3 regions of the Cohaesibacter marisflavi genome follow, and region 3 is predicted to be linked to each of the others. Evidence: predicted binding sites of a transcription regulator. Region 3 holds the regulator's gene; each other region holds the start of a gene.
The links. The regulator PhoB, encoded in region 3, activates phosphate uptake and scavenging genes when phosphate is short. The targets are predictions, from matches to a motif close to TGTCATNNANCTGTCAT.
Positions count from the first base shown of each region.

Region 1: ACKPCT_RS16495 (choice-of-anchor I family protein) is a predicted target of PhoB. The motif match lies at 2,492-2,508, and genes of this name have one in related genera.
Region 2: ppk2 (polyphosphate kinase 2) is a predicted target of PhoB. The motif match lies at 5,732-5,748, and genes of this name have one in related genera.

Region 1 is NZ_OY762534.1:3,450,331-3,457,315, reverse strand. It holds gene ACKPCT_RS16510 (DMT family transporter) at 1-703, opposite strand, end outside; gene ACKPCT_RS16505 (DUF930 domain-containing protein) at 1,103-1,516, shown strand; gene ACKPCT_RS16500 (class II glutamine amidotransferase) at 1,560-2,336, opposite strand; gene ACKPCT_RS16495 (choice-of-anchor I family protein) at 2,560-4,089, shown strand; gene map (type I methionyl aminopeptidase) at 4,296-5,036, shown strand; gene ACKPCT_RS16485 (GNAT family N-acetyltransferase) at 5,037-5,552, opposite strand; gene ACKPCT_RS16480 (phosphoenolpyruvate carboxykinase) at 5,783-6,985, opposite strand, start outside.
Region 2 is NZ_OY762534.1:909,711-916,695, reverse strand. It holds gene ACKPCT_RS05400 (SPOR domain-containing protein) at 1-13, opposite strand, end outside; gene argS (arginine--tRNA ligase) at 92-1,852, opposite strand; gene ACKPCT_RS05390 (deoxyguanosinetriphosphate triphosphohydrolase) at 2,051-3,265, opposite strand; gene erpA (iron-sulfur cluster insertion protein ErpA) at 3,488-3,817, shown strand; gene xth (exodeoxyribonuclease III) at 3,890-4,681, shown strand; gene ACKPCT_RS05375 (tetratricopeptide repeat protein) at 4,749-5,558, opposite strand; gene ppk2 (polyphosphate kinase 2) at 6,021-6,985, shown strand, end outside.
Region 3 is NZ_OY762534.1:2,876,406-2,883,390, forward strand. It holds gene pstA (phosphate ABC transporter permease PstA) at 1-1,281, shown strand, start outside; gene pstB (phosphate ABC transporter ATP-binding protein PstB) at 1,373-2,179, shown strand; gene phoU (phosphate signaling complex protein PhoU) at 2,257-2,928, shown strand; gene phoB (phosphate regulon transcriptional regulator PhoB) at 3,091-3,789, shown strand; gene ACKPCT_RS14125 (L,D-transpeptidase family protein) at 3,927-5,447, opposite strand; gene ACKPCT_RS14130 (PAS domain-containing protein) at 6,094-6,618, shown strand; gene dapD (2,3,4,5-tetrahydropyridine-2,6-dicarboxylate N-succinyltransferase) at 6,913-6,985, shown strand, end outside.

The DNA of each region.
Region 1 (6,985 bases), 570 kb from region 3:
GGGATGGTTTCCACGCCCGCGCCACACATCCCCATTGCTCTCGCTCACGAAAGGTGATCCAGATGCCCATCAATATGGTCTGGATAAGGATGGCGGTTGCTAAGGTGAAGCTGGCCTGCAGGATGTAATCAGGAGCGACCATGGTTGGCTCAAGCGATAAAGAGGCCTTGCGATAGCTGGCCGCAGTGACACCGAAGAGAAAACCCGAAGCAAGGCCGATGAGTGCCGTGCGGGAAAAGGTGGAGGTAATCAGGGTGCGAATGGACAAGGTCGTGCGCGCAACCGAAATCAGCATGACCCCGAGCACAGCGACCCCGATGGCAACCAATGCGGATATCTTCAGCGTTTCGGAAAAGAACAGAAAGGCGAACAGCGCCGCCTGCGCCGGTTCGGTGCGGCTATAGGCCGTGCCTACCGTGAAATTGCGGAAGGAAAACAGATGCACCAGCAGAAACTGCGCCCCGATTTGTCCCACCGCTGCCATCATGACCCAGAAGAGGAACGGCCCGTTGAACACCGGCAAGTCTTTGCCCGATAGCCACACATAGCCAAACAGATAGAGAAGGGCGAAGGGCACTCCGAAGGCAAAACGCACGAAGGTCGCCCCGGTCGTGCTCAGCGCACCCTTGAGGTGCTTTTGCAGGACAGAGCGGATATTTTGCAGAAAGGCTGCAGAGATGGTGATCAGAATCCAGGTTGGCATGCTGAGCCTTTAGCATGAAGGGGAGGGCGGACCAACTAAAAAGCCTGCGTGAGCCAACAGGGTCTGACGAAAAGAAAAGAGGAAACCTGTTCGGTAGGCTTCCTCAGCTGTAAAAAGGAAGCGCTTATCAAGACTTGCGAGTGATGGACGCGTTATTCTCAGGTTGTAAAAATAAGGAAAAGTGCGAGTTCACAAGTCTAAAAAAACAATGAATTGTAAAGGTAAACAAAATTTTAACCACTAGCCTTGATGCTCTAGCGGTATCGACCGGAACTGACAAACTTTGACCTCATTTAAGAGGCACACCAGCAGGCGTAGCCTTGGTGTTTCGAATGGTTGGCAAAAGCCAGCTAACCCATTCAACTATCAGTCGATATAAGCCGGGGCGCTCCCGTCAAGATGATAAGAACCAAAAAGGTCAAGGGCATGATATCCCACACCGGTAAACTCTCGCTTGTCTTGCTTCTGGCAATGGCAGGTGCCTACCCGCAAGCAGCCTTAGCAATGAGCAACAAGATGCGCGCCTGGCTCAAGGATATGGTCCCCCAAGAGCGCATGCTTCAGGTTTGCAACATGGAAGCCATGGGCAAGCTCGATGCGGACCGGTTGGTTGATTACACCTTCTCTAGCCCGAAGATCGGCGACCAGACGGTCAAGGCCGGCGGCGCTGCTTATCGCCGCAATGGGCATTGGTACAAGGTGAGCTATTCATGCGACACCAGCAAAGACCAGATGCAGGTGCTCAAGCTCACTTACAAAAAGGGCGATGAAATCCCCAAGGATAAATGGACCCAGTTCAATCTCTTCAATTGATTGCGCTGCAAAAATGAATGTCAGGCTGTTAGCTGCCTGATCGTCAATGTAGCGGCATTTCCGTTTGCACCATATCGCCATTTTCCTTGAAGCAAACGGCATGATCCTGCGGCACTTCGATCCAGCACTCCGATTGCCGGTCGATCGGCTCGGACACCAGCACCACATCGCCATTCTCATAGCGACGATAATAGAGAGAAGGGGCATGATGGTCGCTCGAGCAGCGGAAACCGCACAGGCGCTTGCCATCCGACAGGCAGGAAGTGAAGCGCAAAGGCGTGCGGATGCCCTTGTCAATCATGGCTTCACGCACCCTGTGCAGCACATTGCGCATGGCTGTGACCGGGCACTTTTGTAGATTTTCCTGAACCGCAAGCAAGAACAGCAGCTCTGAATCGGTGCTACCGAACCGGTGCTCATAATAATCATCGCTCAATTGCAATTCCAGTCCGCGCCGCACCCGGTGATAGTCTCCGATTTGGCCATTATGCATGAACAGCCATTTGTCATAGGCAAAGGGGTGACAGTTGCAGCGATTGGTTGCCGTGCCGGTGGAGGCCCTTACATGGGCAAAGAAGAGGGAAGACTGGATCTGGGACGCCAGACTTTTGAGGTTGGTGTCATTCCAGGCGGGCAGGATCTCCCTGTAAAGGCCCGGATTGTCTCTAGCCCCATACCAGCCGATGCCGAAGCCATCCCCGTTGGTGACGGTTTTACCCTTCTCCGCATGCAGGCTCTGATGAATCAGAGAGTGGTCGGCTGTTGTTACATAATGTTCAAGGAAAACAGGCTGTCCCTTGTAAGCGACCCAGCGGCACATTTCAGTCTCCAAAGATGAATTTGATCGACTCCTTTTTATATCCGGATGACGCCGAGTAAAAGCGACCTTTTCCCTAATTCTTGTTTGGCGAACAATAAGATGAACGCGGTGAGCAAAGAGAGGCCTCCGGCACCCAAAAATGCGTTTGGGAAGGCAGTCACGCGCCTGTCATCTGCCTTCGCTAAAGCAGCAGAAGATTTTATGCGCTATCCAAGAGGGTCTCATGTTTAAATCCATTTCCAAGGCTTTGCTTCTGGCGAGCTGTCTTGCCGCACCATTCGGGTCTCAGGCCTATGCACTCACACTTGAGCCGATTGCTAAGCACTCCGCCAATGTGTTTGATGAAGGGGCTGCCGAGATCGTCTCTTATGATAAGGCTGGCAAGAAACTCTTTGTCGTCGACGGCCATGACAAGGCCATCGATATTTTCGATATTTCAAACCCGTCCACCATCAAGGAAGCGGGCACGCTGAATGTCACAGATTTTGGCAAAGGTGCCAACTCCGTGGACGTGCATGGCGACTATGTGGCCATCGCCGTTGAGAACAAGGACAAGCAGGCCAATGGCAAGCTGGTTCTTTACAAGACCGACGGCACGCTGGTGGGGGATGTGGAACTTGGCGCGCTGCCCGATTGCGTGGTCTTTGCGCCCAATGGCAAATTCGTGATGGTCGCCAACGAGGGCGAGCCGTCCGACGATTTCAAGACCGATCCTGTGGGCACGGTATCCATCGTCTCCATTCCCTCCCTTGAGGTCAAAACTGTCGGCTTTGGCGATCTCAAGGCGGAAGATTTTGGCGATGACTTCCACACCGCAGCGCCAGAAGGCATCTCCTTCGAGCAGCAGATTGAACCGGAATATATTGCCATCACCCCGGATAGCAAAACGGCTTTTGTCTCCCTTCAGGAAAGCAACGCTATCGCCGTTATCGATACGGAAACAGCCAAGCTGAAAACCACCTTCGCGCTGGGCTTTCAGGATTACTCCAAGGTCAAGGCCGACCTTTCCGACAAGGATGGCAAGATCAACCGTCAGAACTGGCCGGTGCTTTCCTTCCGCATGCCGGATACCGTGAAGGCCTTCGCCAAGGATGGCGTCAATTATGTGGTCATGGCCAATGAAGGTGACAGCCGCGACTATGATGGCTATTCCGAAGAAGAACGTCTGGGTAAGGTCAAGCTCGACCCGATCGCTTTCCCGAATGCTAAAGAGCTGCAGAAGAAGGAAAATCTCGGCCGCTTGAAGATCACCACCGCACAGGGGGATACCGATGGCGACGGCGATTTCGACGTGATCTATGGCTATGGTGGCCGTTCTTTCTCCATCTTCAATGAAACCGGCGAAATGGTGTTCGATTCCGCTGATGAAATTGAAGCCAAGCTGGCCGAGCTGGTGCCTAGCGCCTTTAACAGTCAGGGCGCGAATGAAAGCTTTGACAATCGCTCCGACGACAAAGGCGCAGAGCCCGAAGCACTCGAACTGGCCGAGATTGGCAGCAAACTCTATGCCTTTATCGGATTGGAACGCATGAGCGGTATTGTGGTCTATGACATCACGGACCCGGCCAAGGCGACCTTTGTGACGTATGCAAGCAACACCAAGCTTGATGGCGAGTCTGAAAAATTGACCGCTGGCGACATTGCACCGGAAGGGATCAAGTTCATCGCTGGCAAGGATAGCCCGAACGGCGAGCCGATGATTGCGGTTGCCAATGAGGTTTCCGGCACGGTGACCCTATGGGCCGTCAAATAGCCACGCGGTTCGCTTTCTGAACAAGAAAAGCTCGCCTTTCATGCAGAGGCGGGCTTTTTTGTTGGCGGGTTGACGCATTGGTTTCTGGTCCGAACCGGTGGTTTGCCTATGGGCCTTTGGGGCTAAACAGAAGGCTTGCAGTCACTAAAGCAAATGCGCTACTGATGGCGGCAGTTCCAATCCGCACTTCAGATAGGCATCCATCCATGATCGTAAAAACCGAAGAACAGCTTCAGGGCCTCAAGGCCTGTGGCAAAGCCGTGGCGCGTGCCATTCGTGAAATGGGTGCTGCGTTGGAACCGGGCATGACCTCACAGGAGCTGGATGATCTTGGACGGCGCATTCTGGAAGAAGAGGGTGCAGAATCAGCCCCTGAATCGGTCTATGACTTTCCCGGAGCTACTTGTATTTCCATCGAACCCGTGATTGCCCATGGGTGGGCCGACAGCCAGACGGTGAAGCCGGGCGATATGGTCAATATCGACGTATCAGCCAGCAAGGATGGCTTTTTCACGGATTCCGGAGCGACCTTTATTGTGCCGCCCGTGACGCCGGAAAAGCGGATATTGGTGGAGGCCGCAAAACGGGCCCGAGACAATGCGATTGCTCAGGCCCGTGCAGGGCAACCAATGCAGGTCATCCCGAAAGCCTTCGACAAGGAAGCCAAGGCCGGTGGTTACACCATCATCCAGAATCTGCTCGGATGTCATGGGGTTGGTACAACCTTGCACGACAGGCCGGAAATTCTCGCTGTGCCGGACCGCCGGGATCGTCGCAAACTGCAGGAAGGCATGGTGATCGCCGTTGAGCCATTTCTCTCGACCGGTGCGACCTATGCCAGCGACGGGGCACGAGAGTGGGAGCTGTTCACTCCCGGATGTCTCACCGCCCAGTTCGAGCATACGATTGTGATCGGGAAAAAAGGTCCGATCATCGTAACACTCTGATTACGCTGACATTTCTTTAAATGCCTGTTCGAAGGCATCGGCGTGGGTCAATGTGCCCTTCGGGGCTGGGCCCTGAAAAGTCATGTACTGAATCAGGGAAGCATCCAGTCCGCCGTAGCGCAATTGGCCATTACACTTGAAACCGAGCCGGTCATAATAGGCCGGGTTTCCGATAAGGATGCAGCCATTGGCACCGAGAGCCCGCAGGCGCCTCATGCCTTCACCAACCAACGCTTTGCCAATGCCCTGGCTTTGCTTGTCCGGCGTGACCGATATCGGGCCGAGACAATACCATTTGTCCCATTTGCCATCGATCTTGATTTTTGAAAATGCCACATGGCCGGCAATCGAGCCGTCGTCATCCATCACCAGTGACAGCACAAGATCGCCATCGCGGCGCAATTGATCGATGATCGGGCCCTCGTTGCCAGAACTGTAAGGCATGGGCGCAAAGGCTTTTTGTGTCAAAATATGAATGGCATCCGCGTCAGCGGACGTTTCCTCGCGAATATACATGGTAAATCCTCCCCCGCAGGCACGCGACGAATATGTGCGCCCTCATGATGGGGTCTTTAGAAGGGTGTGGCGGGACAATACTACCATATGGGGTCCGGGAAAATACGACACAGGGCGTATGCAATTCTGACCCCTGAGATGTCAATGATGCAATTATGCTGGGCGTTTGAAACGCAAAAGGCCCGCCAAGAGGCGGGCCTTTCTTAATTATTCAATACTGATCTATCAGCTTAGGCTTTTGGGCCAGCAGCTTTCACAGCGTCGTCGACGTGTGGCAGATAGTATTCGAAGTTTTTGACGAACATGCCTGCCAGTTTAGCTGCCATTGCGTCGAATGCAGCTTTGTCTGCCCAGGTGTCACGTGGCGTCAGCAGGGTGGTGTCAACGCCAGGTACTGCTACAGGAACTTCAACACCGAAGACTTCGTCGGTGCGGAATTCTGCAGATGCCAGAGAACCGTTGAGAGCTGCGGTCAGCAGAGCGCGGGTTGCTTTAATTGGCATACGGGAACCGACGCCATAAACACCACCGGTCCAACCGGTGTTAACCAGCCAGCATTTAACCTGATGTTTTTCCATCATTTCACGCAGCAGGTTGCCATATTCGGAAGGATGGCGAGGCATGAAAGGAGCGCCGAAGCAGGTAGAGAAGGTTGCTTCTGGCTCGGTAACGCCTTTTTCCGTACCAGCCACTTTAGCGGTGTAACCAGACAGGAAGTGATACATTGCCTGTTCCGGGGTCAGCTTAGCGATTGGAGGCAGAACACCGAATGCGTCAGCCGTCAGCATGATGATGTTTTTAGGCTGAGGAGCGCGACCGGTAGCCGATGCGTTCGGGATGAAGTAGGTCGGATAGGAAACACGGGTGTTTTCCGTTTTGGACCCATCAGCGAAGTCTGGTTTATCGGTGATTGGATCGATAACCATGTTTTCGACGATTGCACCAAAGGTGTGCGTGGTCGCATAAATTTCCGGCTCAGCTTCAGCGGACAGGTTGATGGTTTTAGCGTAGCAGCCGCCTTCGAAGTTGAAGACGCCGTTTTCGCCCCAGCCATGCTCGTCATCGCCGATAAGGGTACGGCTTGGATCAGCAGACAGGGTGGTTTTACCGGTGCCGGACAGGCCGAAGAAGATAGCCGTGTCGTCATCATCGCCAACGTTTGCAGAGCAGTGCATCGGCATGATGTTCTTTTCAGGCAGCAGGTAGTTAAGCGTGGTGAAGACAGATTTCTTGATTTCACCAGCGTAGGAAGAACCAGCTACCAGAATGATCTTTTTGGTCAGGTTAAGAGCGATGCAGGTTTCAGAGCGAACGCCATATTTTTCTGGGTCGCAGAGGAAGCCTGGGAAGTCGATCACAGTCAGTTCCTGAACGAAATCTGCCAGTTCGGCATGTTCCGGACGGATCAGCATGTTGCGGATGAAGTGAGACTG
Region 2 (6,985 bases), 2.0 Mb from region 3:
TGGGATCAGACATGGCGATTTGCCTTTTCATTCATACACTTAACTCGTACTGCCTGGCAAAGCTTTGTCTTGAGAAATGACTGGTAACCAACTATCGCATTTCTTCAGGTGCATTTACACCAAGCAGACCGAGGCCAGAACTGATTACCGTGGCCACTGCCTGAACAAGAGCCAAGCGCGCTAGAGTCATTTTCTCATCTTTAACGTTAATAAAGCGTAATTGCGGCATTTCCTTGCCTTTGTTCCACACAGCGTGGAAATATCCAGCAAGATCATAAAGGTAAAACGCAACCCTGTGGGGCTCTTGTGTTTCGGCCGCACCCTCTACTATTCGCGGATATTCTGACAGCTTTCTGATTAACGCCAGTTCCAGTTCATCATTTATAGCACTCAGATCGGCATTTGCTAGATCTTCGAGCCCGACAGACAGATGCGGCACTTCATTTGCAGCCTGGCGGAAAATGGAAGCGGTCCGGGCATGCGCATATTGCACATAGAAGACCGGATTATCTTTGCTCTGTTCGGTGACCTTTGCAAAATCGAAGTCAATCGTGACCTCGGACTTGCGATACATCATCATGAAGCGTACGGCATCAACGCCCACTTCTTCCACCACATCACGCAGCGTGATGAAGTTACCTGCGCGCTTGGACATCTTGAGCTGTTCGCCATTGCGCATCAGATTGACCAGCTGACAAATCTTGACTTCCAGACCACCCTCACCCTGTGTGATGGCTGCAACAGCAGATTTCAGCCGTTTGACATAGCCACCATGGTCAGCACCGAGAATATCGACCTGCTTGGAATAGCCCCGTTTGAACTTGTCAAAGTGATAGGCAATGTCATTGGCGAAATATGTGTTGCTACCGTCAGACTTCTTCAAAGGACGGTCAATATCGTCGCCAAACTCAGTTGACCGGAACAGGGTCTGTTCGCGATCTTCCCAATCATCGGGAAGCTGCCCCTTGGGTGGTGGCAAAGTGCCCACATAGACATGTCCCTTGTCAGACAGCCATTCGATGGCTTCCTTTACCCGATCCTTCTCGCCATAGATAAGGCTGCGTTCGGAGAAGAAGACATCATGATTGACATTGAGGGCGGCAAGGTCACCCCGGATCATCTCCATCATCGCATCAACAGCATAGGCCCGCACCAGAGGCAACCATTCCTCTTCGCTTGCCTTTTTCAGCTTGTCGCCATGTTCCTTGGCCAGCGCCTCGCCAACAGGCACGAGATAATCGCCCGGATAAAGACCATCTGGAATGGTGCCGATATCATCGCCCAGCGCCTCGCAATACCGAAGGAAGGCAGACCGTGCCAAAACATCCACCTGCGCCCCCGCATCGTTGATGTAATATTCGCGGCAAACGTCATAGCCTGCAAAATCCAACAGATTGGCAATGCAATCCCCCAGCACGGCGCCACGCGTGTGGCCCACATGCATGGGGCCGGTCGGGTTGGCGGACACATATTCGACATTGATCTTCGAGCCAGCCCCGAGATCGCAACGACCGAACGCCTCACCGGCCTTGACGATCGTCTTCACCAGACCCCGCCAGAAATCATCGGACAGCGCCATATTGATAAAGCCCGGACCGGCGACATCCACCTTGGCCACATCCCTGTCCTCAGCGAGCGCTTCAACGATTTTATCGGCAACATCGCGCGGCTTCATGCCAACCTGTTTGGACAGGACCATCGCAGCATTGGTGGCCAGATCACCATGGGCCGCATCGCGTGGAGGCTCGACAATCACACGGGACAGGTCAAGCTCTGAGCCATCGCGTGCCGTCAATCCGATCTCGCTGATTGCAGCCTTGACCCGGTCGGTAAAAATAGTAAAGACGTTCATCTTCAATCCTGTATGATCGTCGGCCAGTGGCGGGGCGGTTCTTGTTGAAACTCGCCTCAAGTAGCGCGCATCTGGCACTGATTGCTAGCAGTGTAGAGGGTCAGGACACCCGGACGCCATCGCTTTCGTCTATTCTCAAGCGACAAAGCATCACATGGAGCCCCAACCCGCAAAAATCCATATGTTCGGGGATAGGATCTAACCCAAATCCGGGGTGACGTCAAACAGACGTTGATGTTCCTGAATGGCAAAACGGTCTGTCATACCAGCCACATAGTCAGCAACGCGACGAGCAACGAGTTTCCGTGGCGCTCCATCAAGGTCAAACTGCCAGTTTAGCGGCATCATATCAGGTGCATTAAAGTGATAGACAAAGAGATCTTCAAGCACCTTCTCCGCACCACGCATGATGCGCATGACATGGTCTTCCCGATAAACATTATGAAAAAGAAACTGTCTGATTCCCGTCACGGCAGCGGTCATTTCGCTGGAAAAGTGAACAATCGTCTCCGACGCATTGCGCACATCCTCAACCGATTGCGGAGCCAGCCTCTTGAGATTGTCCATCGACGTATTGATGACATCCTCAACCATCCGCGTGATCAGCCTGCGAACAATTTCATGGGCCGTGCGTTCTTCAGACAGCCCCGGATAGGTTGCCTCCACCTCTTTGAGCAAGTCGCAGACCAGAGGCACATCCCGCAATTGATCCAGAGAGATCAGCATCGCACGCAAGCCATCGTCAATATCATGGGAATTATAGGCGATATCGTCCGCAATGGCAGCCGCCTGCGCTTCGATGCTGGCATAGGACCAGAGCATCAGGTCCTGTTGCTCGGCATAAACGCGAATGGCATAGGGAAGTCCGCCTTCATAATGCCCGATCCCCTTCCCGTCCCGGTCGGTCAGCGGTCCATTATGCTTGACGAGCCCCTCGAGGGTTTCCCAGCTCAGATTGAGGCCATCATGTTCTGCATAGCATTGCTCTAGCGCAGTCACGGCCCGCAAGGACTGGGCATTGTGATCAAACCCGCCATAAGGCTGCATCACCTTGTTGAGCGCCCGCTCCCCCGCATGGCCAAACGGCGTGTGTCCCAGATCATGCGAAAGTGCCAGCGCTTCAGCCAGATCTTCATCAACAGACAAAGCCCGCGCAATGGAACGGGCGATTTGTGAAACCTCCAGCGTGTGGGTCAGGCGCGTTCGGAACATGTCCCCTTCGTGATAGAGAAAGACCTGCGTCTTTGCCTGCAAGCGCCGGAAGGCCGAGGAATGAATGATACGATCCCTATCTCGCTGGAAGGGGGTGCGCGTGGGACTGGCAGCTTCTTCAAACAAACGCCCCTTGCTTTCATGAGGCAAAACAGCATAGCGGGCGCGCGGCTGCGCACCAAATCCGATCGCTGACACCATTATTCTTCCATTCCAAGTTCAAGAATTTTAACACGCACCGCCAAAATGGTTGACTTGCGCTCTTTCGATCTTAACTATCATGAGAAAGAGTAGGCTTTGTGAAGCCCCATTTATAGGTGTAATTCTCCATTTTTCAGGCAAAACCGGCCTGTATCAAGCACTTCTGGCCAAAATAGGGGCCTTAGTAGAAGCGCGGATGGGAAATGAGACAGGAATATCCAAATGTCAAACCCGATCACAGTGACAGATAGTGCCATCAAACGAATCGCCACCATCCTTTCCAAGGAAAAGGATGGTTCCATGCTGCGCATCTCCGTGAGTGGTGGTGGCTGCTCCGGTTTCCAGTATAATTATGACATTGTGACGAGCAGCGAGGACGATGATCTGGTCATCAACAAGGATGGCGCAACGATCCTTTTCGATCCGCTCTCTTTGCAATATATGGAAGGGGCTGAAGTTGATTTCGTCAGCGACCTGATGGGCCAGTCCTTCCAGATCCACAACCCGATCGCCAGCGCATCTTGCGGCTGCGGTACGAGCTTCTCGATCTGACCGGCTGCCCACACGCCGCGGGCATGACAACTCACACTTGACCATAAATGCCCATCAGCAAAGAGGCCACCCATGCGCATCGCCACTTGGAACATCAACGGCATCAAGGCTCGTCATCCCAACCTGCTAAGGTGGCTGGAAGAAGAAAAGCCGGACATTGCCTGCCTGCAGGAAATCAAGTCCGTCGATGAAGCCTTTCCGCGCGCGGACATTGAAGCACTGGGCTATAACGTGGAAACCCACGGCCAGAAGAGCTTTAATGGTGTGGCCCTTCTATCCCGTCTGCCCTTTGAAGAGGTCAATCGCGGCCTGCCCGGCGACGATGAAGACGAGCAGGCCCGTTTTATCGAGGGTATCTTCTCAACCGACAAGGGGCCACTGCGCGTCGTGAGCCTCTATCTGCCGAACGGTAATCCGGTGGAGACAGAAAAATATCCCTACAAGCTGAACTGGATGCGCAGGCTCATCGCTTGGTCAAAAGACCGTCTCACACTTGAGGAAGCCTTTGTTCTTTCCGGCGACTATAATGTCATCCCGACGGCAGATGATGTGCATGATCATGATGCCTGGTGGGGCGATGCCCTATATCGCACAGAGACGCTTGAACTGTTCAGGGAGTTAAAGGCCCTCGGCCTTACCGAAGCCTTCCGCGCCTGTAATGGCACGCCACACCAATATTCCTTCTGGGATTATCAAGCCGGCGCCTGGCCGCGCAATCACGGCATTCGCATCGACCATCATCTGCTCTCGCCAGAGGCGGCAGACATGCTGAAGGCGTGCGAAATCCAGAAAGACACCCGTGATTGGGAAAAACCGTCTGACCATGTGCCGGTCATGATGACGCTCAGCTGTTCACAGTCATAGGCGTTGCCTAAAACAGAGATGAAAGCCAAAGCGGCGGACAATCAGTTTGCCGCCGCTATCCAACCATTCATTCGTTATCCAACCATTCATTGGCAAGAGATACGGCCTTTTTGCGCGTGGAATCATCGGCCAAAGCAAAAGCGGCTTCCTGACGGTCCAGCACTTCGGGATTGGTTGCATCCAGCATCCGAGCAATTGTCAGCCACTTGAGCCCGTTGACCGGTTGCTGCGGCAGAATGCTGCCTTCAAGAAGCAACTCACCCAATTCCAGCTGGGCACCAATATGCCCCTTGCGGGCGGCCTTGCTCAGCCAGCGTGCAGCCATTTTGGGCTCTATCTTGCCATCGGATTTGTCCAGATAAGACATTGCCAGATGATATTGTGCATCCGGATCGCGGAAATAAGACGCAGCATATTGCAGAAAATCACGCGCTTTTCCTGGATTGGGATCCAGTTTACCCTTGATTCCTGAGCGCACGAATGCACTCAGCTTCACAATGGCGTTTGAGACATAGCGCGCTTCAACAGACCCCGGCTGCGCATCCCCATAGCGTCGCACAATACCATTGAACAGATCGAAGGCTTGGCTGGGATCCTTGACGACCCCGTCCCCTTCTTCATACATCCGCCCCAGCTTCCACTGAGACGCCATATGCCCATTGTGCGCAGCATAGGTCAAAGCCTGCACAGCGGTGGACTTGTTGCCAAATTTGTAGGCTTGCGCGCCGAAGCGAAACGCTTCATCGGGGCTGGCTTGCCCTTCTTCGATCGTGCGAGGATCGAAGGCATGGGCAGGCAAACTCCCCACGGCTCCAAATAAGCCGATCAGGGTCAAAGTCTGCAATAGATTTACCGCAAAACTTGTTTGACGCTTCATGACATACCACTTGTCTGCTCAGCACAAAGACCCTTACGTCTCAACGCCTCACAGCCCCAGTCTCCTGTTTACCCGGCAGCATCGCTCCCAATCGCCGGGCGCCGTTTGAATATCGCTCTTCCCCGAGTGACTTGTTTTAATGAGATTTCTTGAAACCTATCAAGACCTCAAAAATGTCACTTCTGTGACGGGTTTTCATTAACTTTTATCTCTGCCCCGTTCAACTGTCTCGAAGCTGACTCCATAATGTGGCTGAACACGGGCATAAGGCGTTAAGCGTTATGGTTAACGAAACCTTTTTCATTCTGGCGTGTCTTTTCTGCAACGCCCTTGGCCCCCGATTCCTGCGCAATCCAGTAGCATTAGTAATTTTAACCATATTCCAATTTTCTGTAACGGGGGCTCATTTGAGGTTAATCTAATTGGCATAGTTTGAAATAAAGCCAACCAGGGGAGGAAAAAATGCCTAAACCAGCCATAAAAGCCAAGGATGCCTCTCTCGACGAGACAGACGGCAAAACTGAAGATCTGGCAAAACTGGAAGAGGTGCTGGTACAAAGCCAGCCGGACGAACGCTTAGCCACAGCAGCATCAATAGCGCCATCATCCCCTGACACCCCGCAAGAAGAACAAAAGCCGCGCCCTTCCCTTTATGAAATGCGCCACGATCCAAGTGAAATTCGCCGTGTCTTCGAGCATGGGGTCTATCCCTACAAGACGAAGATGAAACGCCAGACCTACGAAAAACAGAAGAGCCTCTTGCAGGTAGAGCTCCTCAAGGCACAAAAATGGGTCGAAGAATCCGGCGAAAAAATTGTTCTTCTTTTTGAAGGACGAGATGCCGCAGGCAAGGGCGGCACCATTAAGCGGTTTATGGAACATCTCAATCCACGCACAGTAAGCGTTGTGGCGCTGAACAAACCAACAGATAGAGAACGGACCCAATGGTACTATCAGCGCTATGTGGAGCATCTGCCCGCTGCTGGCGAAATGGTGCTGTTTGACCGCTCTTGGTATAACCGCGCAGGCGTTGAGCGTGTCATGGGGTTCTGCTCACCGAGCGAATATCTCGAATTCATGCGCCAGACGCCGGAATTCGAACGCATGATCCGCCGCTCGGGTATCCGTTTGTTCAAATACTGGTTCTCGGTAACGCAGGAAGAACAGCGCCGCAGATTTGCATCAAGGGAGACCGACCCGCTCAAACAGTGGAAGCTCTCCCCGGTCGACAAGGCGTCTCTGGACAAATGGGATCAGTATACTGAAGCCAAGGAAGCCATGTTTTTCTACACCGATACGGCAGACGCTCCCTGGACGATCATCAAGTCCAATGACAAGAAGCGCGCGCGTCTCAACTGTATGCAGCATTTTCTGGCGTCCCTGCCCTACCCCAACAAGGATCGTCACATCGTCCACGGCCCTGATCC
Region 3 (6,985 bases):
AGCACGCAGCGCGATCTGGGACTGAAAAAGCGCTACAGTAAAGAACGTCGCTTTCAGGCTCTGGGCATCACAGCCATCATTCTGGGCGTGCTGTTCCTCGTGATGCTGTTCCTGTCTATTGTCACGAAAGGCTATTCCGCCTTTCAGCAGACTAAAATTCATCTCGATCTTTACCTTAATGCCGAGCTGATTGACCCGTCCGGCAACCGCGACATCAGCACCATCCAGATGCCGATCCGCTACAACAAGGTTCTGGAGCGGGCTGTTTCCAAGGCCGTAGGTCTGGACCCCAATGACAAAGCAACACGCAAACAGCAGCGTGTGGCAAAGAGCCTGCTTTCCAAGGGGGCGTCGGTCGATCTGCGCGATCTGGTTGTTGAAAATCCCGATCTGATCGGCACGCGGATAGATTATTGGGCACTGGCAGATGGCGACATCGACAGCTTTGTCAAAGGCCAGATCCCGCGCGACATTCCTGAAACACAGCGTCTGGTCAAAGATGCACAGATCGCCTATATCGATCAGCTGGTTGAAGACGGGGCGATGGAGAAGCAATTCAACACCAACCTGTTCGTGAATGGTCCCTCCTCCCGACCGGAATCGGCCGGTATTGCCGTGGCCGTCATGGGCTCTATTTTCATGATGCTCATCGTGCTGGTGCTGGCTCTGCCAATCGGTGTTGCCGCTTCCATTTATTTGGAAGAATTTGCACCGAAAAATCGCTGGACCGACCTTATCGAGGTGAATATCAACAACCTCGCCGCAGTGCCTTCCATTGTGTTCGGTCTGTTGGGGCTGGCTGTATTCATCAACTTTGCCGGACTGCCGCGGTCCGCTTCGCTTGTTGGCGGTCTGGTTCTAACCCTCATGACGCTGCCGACCATCATCATTGCGACCCGTTCGGCTCTCAAGGCTGTTCCACCTTCCATTCGTGAAGCGGCACTTGGTGTGGGCGCTTCCAAGACACAGGCGATTTTCCACCATGTCCTGCCCCTGGCAACACCGGGTATCCTGACAGGTACGATTATCGGTCTGGCGCAGGCACTTGGTGAAACCGCACCTCTGCTGATGATCGGCATGGTGGCCTTCATCAAGGACTTCCCGACAACGCCGCTTGATCCGGCAACGGCCCTGCCCGTGCAGATCTATATGTGGTCGGGGGAAGCACAACGCGCCTTCACGGAGCGGACATCCGCTGCGATCCTGATCCTTCTGGCGTTTCTTGCGCTGATGAATATTTCCGCGGTGCTTCTGCGTCGCCGCTTTGAGCGCCGCTGGTAAACCCCAGCGACGCACTGAACCACCGGTTTGAATGGCCGGGCAGCCCCAAAGAGACGGCGCCCCGCTCACAGGATAAAGAAAGCATTTGACCATGCAGGATACCAACCCAAACCTCAAGCAGGATAGCGATATCCGCTCCAACCCGATCAAGATGTCGGGTGAGAAGGTGACCGTTCATTATGGCGCCAAACAAGCGCTGTTTGATGTCGATCTGAAGATCGAGGAAAATCAGGTAACGTCGCTCATCGGGCCGTCCGGCTGTGGCAAATCCACGTTCCTGAGATGCCTTAACCGGATGAATGATACCATCGATATCTGCCGCGTCGGCGGCAAGATCATGCTCGATAGCACCGACATCTATAATGCCGACGTGGACGTCGTGGAGCTGCGCGCCCGTGTTGGCATGGTGTTCCAGAAGGCAAACCCGTTCCCGAAAAGCATTTTCGAGAATGTGGCCTATGGCCCACGCATCCATGGCCTCTGCCGCACCAAGGCAGAAATGGATGAAGTGGTTGTCACCTCCTTGCAGAAGGCCGGTCTGTTCGAAGAGATCAAGGATCGTCTTGATGAACCGGGCACAGGTCTTTCCGGTGGGCAGCAGCAGCGCCTTTGCATCGCCCGCGCCATCGCTGTCAGCCCGGAAGTCATTTTGATGGACGAGCCCTGCTCGGCTCTTGATCCGATTGCCACGGCGAAGGTTGAGGAACTGATCGATGAGCTGCGCGAGAATTACACGATCGTCATCGTGACACACTCCATGCAGCAGGCAGCACGAGTGTCCCAGCGCACCGCCTTCTTCCATATGGGCAATCTGGTAGAGGAAGGTCCGACTGACCACATCTTCACCAACCCAAAAGACAAACGCACCCAAGACTACATCACCGGCCGCTTCGGCTAAGCAATTTGTTCGCCTTCTCTATCAGGCAAAAAGCTTTATCTTGTTGAGAAATGAGCGAATTTAAGGAGAGATTCGAGATGACCGAACATACAGTCAGCTCATATGATGACGACCTGCGCAACCTGACCGGTCGCATTGCGGAGATGGGTGGCCAGGCAGAAAGCATGGTCGAGGATGCCATCAACGCTCTGGTCCGTCAGGACGTGAAGGCGGCACAGGCAACCGCCGCCAAAGACCGCGCCATCAACAAGATGGAACAGCAGATCGAAGAAGCCGCCGTTCTGATCATCGCGCGTCGCCAACCGATGGCACAGGATCTGCGTCAGATCATCGCCGCTCTGCGCATTGCGACAGATCTGGAACGCGTTGCAGATCTGGGCAAGAATATCGCCCGCTCCATCAGCTCCATGGATGGCAAGACGCCTCCCAAACAGCTGCTGCATGGCATCGAGCATATGGCCGAGATCGTTTTGGAGCAGATGCGCATGGTGCTGGATGCCTACACCACATCGGATTCCAACGCCGCCATCGCCGTCGTGAAACGAGATGACGAAGTGGACGCGATTTACAAGTCCCTGTTCCGGGAATTCCTGACCTACATGATGGAAGATCCACGCAATATTACCTTCTGCGCCAATCTCCTGTTTGCCGCCAAGCACCTGGAACGCGTGGGCGACCACGCCACCAACATTGCCGAAAGCGTCTACTATGTAGACACCGGCAAGGTTCTGGAAGACGGCACCTTTTAATGCAACGGATCGGGCTCAGGCCCGATCCATCCTTTGCCATGAAGGCACGCACACTGGAACAGATCGGCCCCGATTGACGCCGGCCTGTTCTCTTCAAATGTCAGATCCGAGCGACATCCGATCCTGTCGATCGTCCGGATCGCAGAATGCGGAAAAGTGGTTATGAGCCCCAAAGTCATGATCGTTGAAGATGAAGAAGCCCTCAGCCTTCTTCTTCGTTACAATCTGGAAGCCGAAGGCTATCAGGTTGAAGTGATCGCCCGTGGAGATGAGGCAGAAAGCCGGTTGCAGGAAGCCCTGCCCGACCTTCTTCTGCTGGACTGGATGCTGCCGGGCCTATCCGGAATTGAACTATGCAGACGCCTGCGCGCCAAGCCCAAAACAGTCAAACTGCCTGTCATCATGCTGACGGCGCGCGGTGAGGAATCCGAGCGTATTCGGGGTCTTTCAACCGGCGCTGATGACTATGTCGTCAAACCGTTTTCTGTTCCCGAATTGATGGCGCGTGTACGGGCTATTCTGCGCCGGGCAAGCCCTGATCTAGTCGCAACCATTCTCAAGGCCGGGGATCTGGAGCTCAATCGCGAAACCCATCGTGTCAAGCGCGCCAACCGCGAGGTAACACTGGGACCGACAGAATATCGCTTGCTGGAATTCCTGATGCAGAATCCGGGGCGGGTCTATTCCCGCGAACAATTGCTGGATGGCGTCTGGGGGCATGATGTCTATGTCGATGAACGGACAGTAGACGTGCATGTGGGTCGGTTGCGTAAAACCATCAACCGCGGCCGGGCGAAAGATCCCATCCGCACAGTGCGCGGCTCTGGCTACAGCTTCGACGACCAGTTTTCAGTCGAATAGAACAGCGTCAGAAAGCCCTGCGACCTCTTGTGTTCAATAAGAAGGCCCTGTTTCGAACAGAAACAGGGCCTATTGTTTTTCTTCAGTTTGCAATGAGTTTTATCATCAGCGGGCAAGGCTGAAAGCGGGCTCCCATATCAGCGGGTTTTAACCTCGGTCAAACTCGCACCGCGATTGATGAGCATGGAGAACAGTCCCTTCTTCTTGGGAGCTTCCTGCACGGGTTCGGTTTTGTTTCTGGCGACCTGCTTGGGCTTAGCGGGCTTTTTTCGCTCCACCGTCTTCTGGATCTGTCTGGAGGAAGGAAGATCCGGCTTGGTCAGAACAATGAAGTCTGTGCCTACAGGGGTTGTCTCACGGCTGAAGCCCCTGTCAGAAATCGTAATTGAAGAGCCGCTGTTCACCAGAAGATCAATTTGGGCGCGCACTTCATCGGGAATTTCGATCCGGTCAAGAATAGCGCTGGAGGCTACCAGAGCCTCGTTGTCCATATCCTGCGTAACACCAAGGCGGGTCTGCATGCTATCGTCATAGCGATCTGTCAGATTGACGGACAGCCAATCCAGCTTGCCACTTTGCGTGTGCGAGTGGGTCGCGGTCAACAGATGCGCCCCGAGAGGCGCCTCGGGATTCTTGATCATGATCGGCGCATCAAACAGAGGCTTGAAACGGGACCGCACATAGATGTGGCCTGTCGGCACTTCCCCCTTGCCTGCGGCATGATAAAGCGCGGTCAGCAGGGTCTTGTCGATCACGGCCTTGAGCGGCTGGACTTGGTCTTCGATGCTGCCCTGTCTGGATTTAATGAAGGCGCGCACTGCCCCATAGGTGGCCTTGCCAGCCAATCCATCCGGCACACCGGCATCAAAGCCCAGCTCATTGAGCATGATCTGCACTTCGCGCACCAGATTGCCGCGCGGCTGGCGGGTGATGAACACCCGAATGGGGGAGTTATCGCGTTTCACCTGATCAAGCAGATTGAGACGCATGGAAATTTTCGCGGCAAGCGGATCTTCTGAAGGGCGGTCATCCAGAAGCGCGATTTTGCCGTGTCCCTTGACCGGCTGTGACGGGCCAAGGCTCAATTCCGTCAGCTTGTTGGCCAGTTGAACATCTTCGGGCTGGAACAGCCGTGCGTTATGGATCAACTCGGGCTCGGCCTCCCGATTGGCGATGACAACATGCGCGCCGCGTTCGGTCATGGAGAAGAGTTTGCCTGCGAAGCCGCGCGGCAACCGGACACAGCCATGGGATGCGGGATAATTTGGCACCGAGCCGGACTCATGCAAAGCGATGCCGGACCAGGTCAGGCGCTGCATATAGGGCATGGGGGCGCTATCATAAATATTGGAAAAATGCTGTCTTCTCTTTTCAAGAATGGAGAAGATGCCGGTTGGCGTCGAGTGCCCCGCCTTGCCTGTCGATACGCGAGAGGTGGCGATGACCTCTTGTCCACGATAGACCCGCAAGCGCTGATCTTTGCGCGAGACAATGATCTGCAGGGGTGCCTCCTGATCGGCTTCCAAAGCAGTCTGAACGGCCTGAGAAGAACCGTCCGTCACAGCCATCGGATCAAGCGGCTTTTCTGTCGCCAGTGCGGCTCCGCCTGCGGACAAAATAAACCCTGCGGTATACAGCAATCGTCCTTTGTAATTCATTTCGTCCCCCAAAGATCCAACCCGGTCCGTAGGCTCATTCTGAGCCTGTCTTTTCCCGTCAAATCCCTTGTAAAAACACTTAAGGTATTCGAGGGTAGACTCGTTACGATTGGCATAATTGCGCTATTTCTATCATTGTTAACCCAGTTTATGCCACAGTGAGCCTTAAAATCACCCTAATATATAAAGATACGCACTAACCCAGATCGCGCAAGCAACCATGGCTTTTAGCGAAAAGCCTATACCAATCGCCTTTCTGCATAAAATTTCTTATTACTTGCTCACAAATTGATCAGATCACTATATCTTGTAATTAATTTTCGATAACCCCTTGTTTCACGAAATATTATTATCAATTTAACAGATTATTCTTTTTTTTCTAAAATAAAAACCAGATGTCGGATTAAAATTGCAACAGTTAAGCATGCTGCCGTTTGGTCAATACCGGTCCGTGAAAATTTTTATTTCCTTTTCTGAAAATAATCTATATTTTTGAGAGCTTCTAAAAACAAGATCCAAATCGAGACCCCCGATGCGCCTGTCGAATGCAATCGGGTCGGTGTCTTTCCAGTAACGACAGGCGCACATTCCGGCAGACTGCGCCCCTCCCAGCGGGGTCTGCCAAATCACAACCAAGGAGACCGAAATGACAATAACAATTTCTCCTACCGGTATAGAAAAGCAGTTCGGCGAAAGTGAAATTCTCGTCAGCAGAACCGACAAGGACGGTTACATAACCTATTGCAATGCGTTCTTTCGGGATATCACAGGCTATACCAACAAGAGCCTGGTTGGTCAGCCACACAATTGTGTTCGCCATCCTGAAATGCCTCGCTCCATCTTCAAGATCCTCTGGGATGGTCTTGCAGAGAGGCGAGACATGTTTGCCTATATGCAAAATCTGACGACCACCGGAGACCATTATTGGACCTTTGCCCGTGTCACTCCGTCTCGGAATGACAAAGGCGAAGTGGTTGGCTATGAAGCATCGCGCCGTGCACCCAATCGTACAGCAGTGCGTGAAGTCATCGCCCCTCTTTATAAGACACTCTGCGACATCGAAAACAGGTTTGATGATGAAGAGCAGGCCGTCGAGGCCGGTTGCGCTCATCTGAATGGCTTGTTGCAGGAGAAGTCGACTTCCTACCGGCGGTTTGTTCTGTCTCTATAAGGCGAACGCCCGACCGGATCAGACATAAAGAAGGGTCGGCTCGCATCGTGCCGACCCTTTGTCGTTTCTCTCCCCGGGCAAAGGGTCTGTCTTGGTCACTTGCCGTCCATTCCCCAGCCAAGCCGTTTGATCAAAATCAAGGTCTTTGCCACTTCTCGCATTGACTTCGCAAACGCATTGCTTATGGTTTGCGCGACAGCGGGATCGTCCAGCCTTGTGCCTTTTGGCAGCCGGAGGCAGGATTGATCTTGCAAGCTTCATCACCATCAACATGACAAGCTGAAAGCAAGTGACATGACCCAAGTTGATCTGAGCGCGCTCCAAAGCACGATCGAAGCAGGCTTCGAGGCTCGCGAATCCATCAATA